Regions from separate parts of the Exiguobacterium sp. N4-1P genome, predicted to be linked through region 2. Evidence: a T-box and tRNA genes for the amino acid it is inferred to sense, from the RefSeq annotation. Region 2 holds a T-box; the other holds one or more tRNA genes.
What was found. A T-box is a leader RNA that pairs with one kind of tRNA and senses whether it is charged. The one in region 2 lies ahead of alaS (alanine--tRNA ligase), so its partner is inferred to be a tRNA-Ala.

Region 1: it has a tRNA-Ala gene. The T-box ahead of alaS (alanine--tRNA ligase) is inferred to sense a tRNA for this amino acid. The anticodon was not compared.

What each region holds. Positions count from the first base shown of each region.
Region 1 is NZ_CP022236.1:2,657,828-2,661,259, reverse strand. It holds gene A0126_RS13560 (redox-sensing transcriptional repressor Rex) at 1-302, shown strand, start outside; gene A0126_RS13555 (twin-arginine translocase TatA/TatE family subunit) at 302-505, shown strand; gene tatC (twin-arginine translocase subunit TatC) at 513-1,292, shown strand; tRNA gene A0126_RS13545 (tRNA-Ala) at 1,400-1,472, shown strand; gene A0126_RS19430 (hypothetical protein) at 1,644-1,802, shown strand; gene A0126_RS13540 (hypothetical protein) at 1,904-2,383, shown strand; gene A0126_RS13535 (hypothetical protein) at 2,388-2,855, shown strand; gene A0126_RS13530 (hypothetical protein) at 2,882-3,358, shown strand; gene A0126_RS13525 (hypothetical protein) at 3,373-3,432, shown strand, end outside.
Region 2 is NZ_CP022236.1:1,956,685-1,960,116, forward strand. It holds gene alaS (alanine--tRNA ligase) at 1-2,187, opposite strand, end outside; T-box leader at 2,255-2,476, opposite strand; gene A0126_RS10220 (SF1B family DNA helicase RecD2) at 2,519-3,432, opposite strand, start outside.

The sequences.
Region 1 (3,432 bases), 700 kb from region 2:
ACGAAAACAAGGTCGGAACAACGACGCAAGACGTTCCTATCTATCATGTCTCTGACATGAAAGAGCAAATCGAAGCGAACAAGGTTGATGTCGCCATCTTGACGGTCCCATCCCAGTTCGCACAGTCAGTAGCGGATGAGTTAGTTGAGTATGGTGTGACCGGAATCCTGAACTTTACACCGGCGCGGTTGAACGTACCGGCCCATGTTCGGGTCCATCACATCGATTTGTCGATCGAGTTGCAGTCACTAGTTTATTTCATGAAGCATTATTCGCAATCAGCTGAAGGAGTGAAATCATAATGGAAAACTTAATCCCGTTTACACTCGGTATTGGACCAGGAAGTATCGCCTTAATCGGTGCCGTCGCCTTGATCATCTTCGGACCGAAAAAGTTACCGGAGCTCGGTCGTGCTGCCGGTCAGACGTTAAAAGAGTTCAAGAGTGCGACAAACGGCATCATGGACGATGATAAAGACAAAAAGGATGAATCGAAAGAGAAGTGATTAAATTATGGCGATTGATCAAGAACAGAGTGTGACATCGCATCTAGACGAGTTGCGCAAGCGGATCGTCTGGTCACTCATCATCGTCGTCGTCTTGTTCGCCGCGGCCTTTCCGCTCGTCCGACCGCTCGTGCGATTTCTGCAGTCGGACCTGAAAGAGCTCGGCATCGGATTGAATGCCTTTAATGTGGCCGATCCCCTGATGTTGTACTTGAATTTAGCGTTCATCATCGCGGTCGTCCTGGCTTCACCATTTTGGATGTACCAGCTATGGGCGTTCATCCGACCCGGTTTATTCGAACAGGAACAGAAAGCGACCTTGACGTATATTCCGGTCACGTTTTTCTTATTTTTGTCCGGGATCGCGTTCTCTTATTTTTGGTTACTTCCGTTTCTACTCAAAGTATCGACGGAACTTGGGCAAGAGCTCGGCATCGAGCAAGTCATCGGGGTCGAAAACTATTTCAGTTTCTTAATCCGGCTGACGATTCCGTTCGGTATCTTGTTCCAACTGCCGGTCGTGACGATGTTCTTGACTCGTCTTGGACTCGTGACGCCATTGTTCATGCGGAAAAATCGAAAATATGCGTACTTTGCGCTGTTTGTCATCGCGGCTTTAATCTCACCACCGGATGTGACGTCACATCTGATGATTTCGGTACCGTTGTTCGTCCTCTATGAAATCAGCATCATGATTTCAGCCCGGACGTACAAAAAAGTACTGATTCTTGAGCAACAGGCGGAGCTTGAACGGCAAGCGGATTTGATGCGTGAGTTGAATAAGTAACAGTCTCCTCTCGGTCGTTTCGGCGACGGAGAGGTTTTTGTTTGGAAGCGCTCTTTTTATATTGAAAAAGTGAATCGATATGGTTTATACTGATTACAAGAATATGAGGGGGCTTAGCTCAGCTGGGAGAGCGTTTGGCTGGCAGCCAAAAGGTCGTCGGTTCGAGCCCGATAGTCTCCATATGTACATCACTTGGCATTTGCCGAGTGGTGTTTTTTGTTATAGTGGTGGCGGCAAAACAGAAGCTTACAGCCTGGATAATGTTGATGAACCGATTGAAGTCGTTTTCTGTGTTTATCCTTTTGAGGGAATGGGAAATTTCTTAATAGGTAATCAAGAGGGGGAAGCATTATGAATCCATTTACGACGTTAATTGCCTTCATCGTCGGCTGTCTTGTTCTGTATCTCGGAATCCGTGATAAGAACGGTTGGTTGATTGGTGTGGCACTGATTCCGTTAGCAATTGTTGCGTATAGCGTCATCTATCTCATCATTCAAGTTTCAGCCTAGAAACTCCTTTTTTAAGGAAGTTTCTTTTTTTTTGAAACATAACTGGTAAACTGTAAGTATATGACAGTATAGACAGTTGAAACGAGGGAGGGCATTTCAGGATGGAACAAACGCTCCGAGAGGAACGATTACAGGCGTTGACGGTTGCTTATATCGAAAAAAATCAATTGCAGAATAAGAGTTGGGTCATCGCTGCCTTGATGGCGACAGCAGGAACGTTTACGGAAATCTTCAGCACGACCATGTACTTGAGTCTGTTACCGCTTGTCTTTCTCGTGTTTGATCTCCCGTTTCGACTCGAAAAACGAAAAATCCTGGCGCGCTATCTCTCAAGCGACCAAGTGATGAACCAATCGTTGCTGTGGCTCGGGATTCAATTCGTCTTGTACGGTTCGCTGTACACCGTGATACTTGAGACGAAAGAGATGTCGATCTGGAAAATTGCCCTTTGGATGCTGATCATCCTCGCACCGGTCTATTACGTTACGGATTGGTTGTTTAAAAAGATTGCCCGGTCAGGCGATCCCGACTTCGTCAGTGATAAAGAAATTCATGCGAATGTTAAAGAAGTGGAGGAGTGACAAGGTGAGTACATTGATTGAAAAAAATACACGGTTGAAATTACTGGGACCGCCATTAAAAAGGATTCAGCATCTGGTGCCGGTTCCGGTTCTGCTGCTTGCGCTTGCTGGTTGGTTCATCCCGGGTTTTCGGGAAACAGGGCTGTTCTCCTTATTTGCGATTACGGTATTCTGTTTGGCTAACGCACTTAGAGAAATCATTCGTCTGCGGATTTTAAAGCAACGCCTCGCGAAGGACGTCTATAAAAAGACTGTCTTGAAAGTGGCACGTGTATCGATGATCGGTTCGTTCATCCCGATCCTTACACTTTATGTGGGGACTGTTTTTCCACAATACGCCGGTATTTCTTTTACGGTCTTTCTTGTGTCGATCATCGTCGCCTACTTGATTGTGTCCCGATTGAACAAACAAGCGAAACAACTGGATCCGGCATTCGTCACGATGCGTGAGATTGAGCGTTACCGTAAGTAAGCGAAACACACAAGAGGAGTGAGCGGATGAGAAACACTTTAAGCACGTATCAAAAATGGACAAAAATCAGCCGGCAAATCCGGACGTATGTAATTGCGGGCGTATTTTTTGCGGTGCTGTTCTTCTCCGGAAGCGGGCACCTGACGGATTCAGCAATTGGATTTTTGATTCTTACGCCGTTACTCGCCTATAATGGCATGCAGCGAGTGATCCAATCTGTTCTGTTAGTTCGGTCGAAGGTACAGGCGCGACCACTTGGTCTGCTGTTCGGTGGGATCACTTTACTCGAAGCGGTCTTTATTGCGGGTGCCGCAGTTGTCGCCCCACACCTTGGACAATGGGGCTATCTGTTTCCGCTAATGTTGTGGATTTCAGGGATGCTGCAATTTCAAAAGTGGACGGACCGGACGGTAGCGAAGCTCGATAAAATGGATTTGCTTGAGACACCGAACCGAAAAGGAATCGAACACCGTCATCCGACGGGCGAAGGAATCGGGATGTAACGAGGAGGCAGACGATGGAGAGCATGCAACGCGAGCGGAAAATGGATTATATCCGATTTTCAAAACAGGCACGT
Region 2 (3,432 bases):
CGTTTTCGTCTTCAGGACACGTGCTGCTTGTTCGAGCGTCTCAAGATGCGCATTCATGACACGATATGCACCAGCTCCTGTGACCGCTTCAATCCGACGTGTACCAGCACCGATACCTGATTCAGAAACAATTTTGAAAAGACCGATTTCCGCCGTGTTCTTGACGTGGATCCCGCCACATAATTCGATTGAATACGTTCCTGCCGATACGACGCGGACCGTTTCACCATATTTTTCACCGAACAGTGCCATTGCCCCTTTTGCTTTTGCATCGGCGATGTTCATTTCTTCGATATCGACAGCCAGCGATGCCCAGATTGCCTGATTGACATCCTGTTCAATCGTTTTCAGTTCATCTGCCGTGACTGCACCAAAGTGAGAGAAGTCAAAGCGGAGACGATCTGCTGACACGAGTGATCCTGCTTGATTGACGTGCGTGCCGAGTGTATCTTTTAGTGCTTTATGCAACAAGTGTGTTGCTGTATGGTTTTTCGTAATGGCTTTACGTGCTGCGCCTTCGACTTCTGCGATGACTGAAGCGTCCGCGAGTGCAATCCCCGTCCGAACGATGACCGTATGCAAGTTTTGACCGTTCGGTGCTTTTTGTACGTCTTTGACGTCTAAGACGAAATCTTTTCCTTCAATCGTTCCTGTATCCGCGACTTCACCACCGCTCTCAGCATAAAACGGCGTGATGTCTAAAATGACTTGTGCCTGTTCGCCTGCCGCGACTTCCGTGACATGTTCTCCATCATGAAGCAATGCGACGATCGTTGCATCCGTCTTCACATCCGTATAACCGACGAACCGGCTTGGTACCGTCAATGTCGCAAGAACTTCAGATTGCTGTTGCATCGATCCGCCATCTTCACGTGCCGCACGGGCCCGCTTACGTTGCTCATCCATCGCCCGTTTAAAGCCTTCTTCGTCAACTGCCATTTGATGATCTTCTGCATATTCGACTGTCAATTCGAGGGGGAAACCGTACGTGTCGTAAAGACGGAATGCATCTTCCCCACTAATCGTATGCTCTCCATTATTTTTAGCCGTCTGAGCGACCGTATTTAAAATCGCGAGACCATCTTGTAATGTTTCATGGAAACGTTCTTCTTCATTCTTGATGACACGTTTGATGAAGTCCGCCTTCTCTGGAACTTGTGGGTAAAAGTCAACCATGACGCCACCGACCGTATCCACGAGCTCGTACATGAACGGACGTTCGATTCCAAGCATCTTCGCATAGCGGACTGCCCGGCGAAGTAAACGACGGAGGACATACCCGCGTCCTTCGTTCGATGGCAATGCGCCGTCGCCAATCGCAAACGAAACTGTTCGGATATGATCAGCGATGACTTTGAATGCTACATCCAGCTTCGCGTCATCACGGTATTTTTTACCACTCATTTCTTCCGTCTTATGGATGATCGGCATGAACAAGTCCGTATCGAAGTTCGTCGGCACGTTTTGTAAGACACTAGCCATCCGTTCGAGACCCATTCCTGTATCAATGTTTTTGCGTGGAAGTTCTGTGTAGTTCCCGTTTCCATCATGGTTATACTGACTGAAAACGATGTTCCAGATTTCAAGATAACGTTCATTTTCGCCACCCGGGTAGAGTTCTGAATCGTTCGGGTCGTCACCGAAGTCTGGACCACGATCAAAGAAAATTTCCGTGTTCGGACCAGATGGACCTTCACCGATTTCCCAGAAGTTATCTTCGAGCGGAATGATCCGTTCAGCCGGAACACCGAGCTCAAGCCAGATTTGGCGTGCCGCATCGTCTTCCGGATGGATCGTAACAGACAAGTACTCTGGATCTAGACCGTACCACTCGTCACTCGTTAAGAGTTCCCAGCCCCATTTGATCGCATCTTCACGGAAGTAATCACCGACTGAAAAGTTACCGAGCATTTCAAAAAACGTATGGTGACGTGCCGTTTTACCGACGTTTTCGATATCGTTCGTCCGGATCGATTTTTGTGCATTGACGATTCGTGGATTGTCTGGGATGACACGTCCATCAAAATATTTTTTTAATGTCGCGACACCTGAGTTAATCCAAAGCAATGTTGGATCTTCCACTGGTACGAGAGAAGCACTCGGTTCCACAGCGTGACCTTTCGATTGGAAAAAGTCGAGATACATCTGACGGATTTGTGCGCCAGTCAACGGTTTTAATGGTTTCATCGAAAATACCCCCAATTAATTAATAAGTTCATCCTGAACGCAAAAAAAACGATGCATCATCCCCTAGGAAAGGGACGAAAGCATCGCTCTCGTGGTACCACCCTCGTTCGCAACATCCTCTGTTACGGATGTTACCTCGAAAAATCCAATAACGGGGATTAACCGCAAGTGTTTTCACTCGACTCAAGAAGGAGCTTCAAATGATTCATCATGGAGATGGTTGCAGCAAATCCATCTCTCTCTTCGTCATGATTGCATCACTCTACTTATCTTCTATCAACGTTTTGCGTCCATTCATCTAACGTGATTATTACCTATCCAACGTATTCCGTCAAGTCTTTGTCGCACCACCCAGACGTTCAATCAACCGCGTCCGTCGACGAGGTTCTTCTTCTTGTGATGCCTTGTGAAAGGCGCGTGGATCTCCGAACAACAACAAACTTGTTTTCGCACGGGTCACGGCCGTATAAATTAAGTTTCTCGAATGCTTAAAGGCGCCCGTAAAGAAGACCGGCATCAGAACGATCGGAAACTCCGACCCTTGGGCTTTATGGATCGTGATCGCATAGGCATGTGTGAATTGGTCCCAGTCACTGCGATTGTATTCGACTTCCGTCTGGTCGAACCGCGCGATAATTTTATCGACTTTATCGACGTTTTCTTTCGCAAAAAAGATGTTGACGATTTCGCCGATATCACCATTGTAGACATTTTCTTCCGCATTGTTGACGAGCTGAAGAATCTTATCTCCACTCCGGTACAGCCGATTCCCTTGCTTCACTTCCCGTTTTTTCGGTGCTTCCGGATTGTAGACATTTTGCAGCGCGAGATTGAGTTCATCAATCCCGACTTGTCCGCGATATGTCGGGGCGAGGACTTGGACGTCGAACTTCGAGTAGCCTTTTGCTAACGCTTTTTCAGCGAAGGCGGCAATCCCGCGTAATGATTCCTGCGGAGCAAGTGAATAAAAACGGCGGTCCGATAACGGTGCCAATAAATCAGCTGATGTGACCCGATTTTTCAAATCATGAGCCAATCGTAAAATCGACGAATCCTCCGCTTGACGGTGTACGACATTGAGTCGTACGACCGGAATCCCGTCCGTATCCATTAAATCAGCCAAAACTTGTCCCGGACCGACCGACGGCAGTTGATCCCGGTCACCAACGAACAAGATTTTCATCCCGTTCGGCACGGCGCGAAGGAGACTCGACAAGAGGTAGATATCAATCATCGATGATTCAT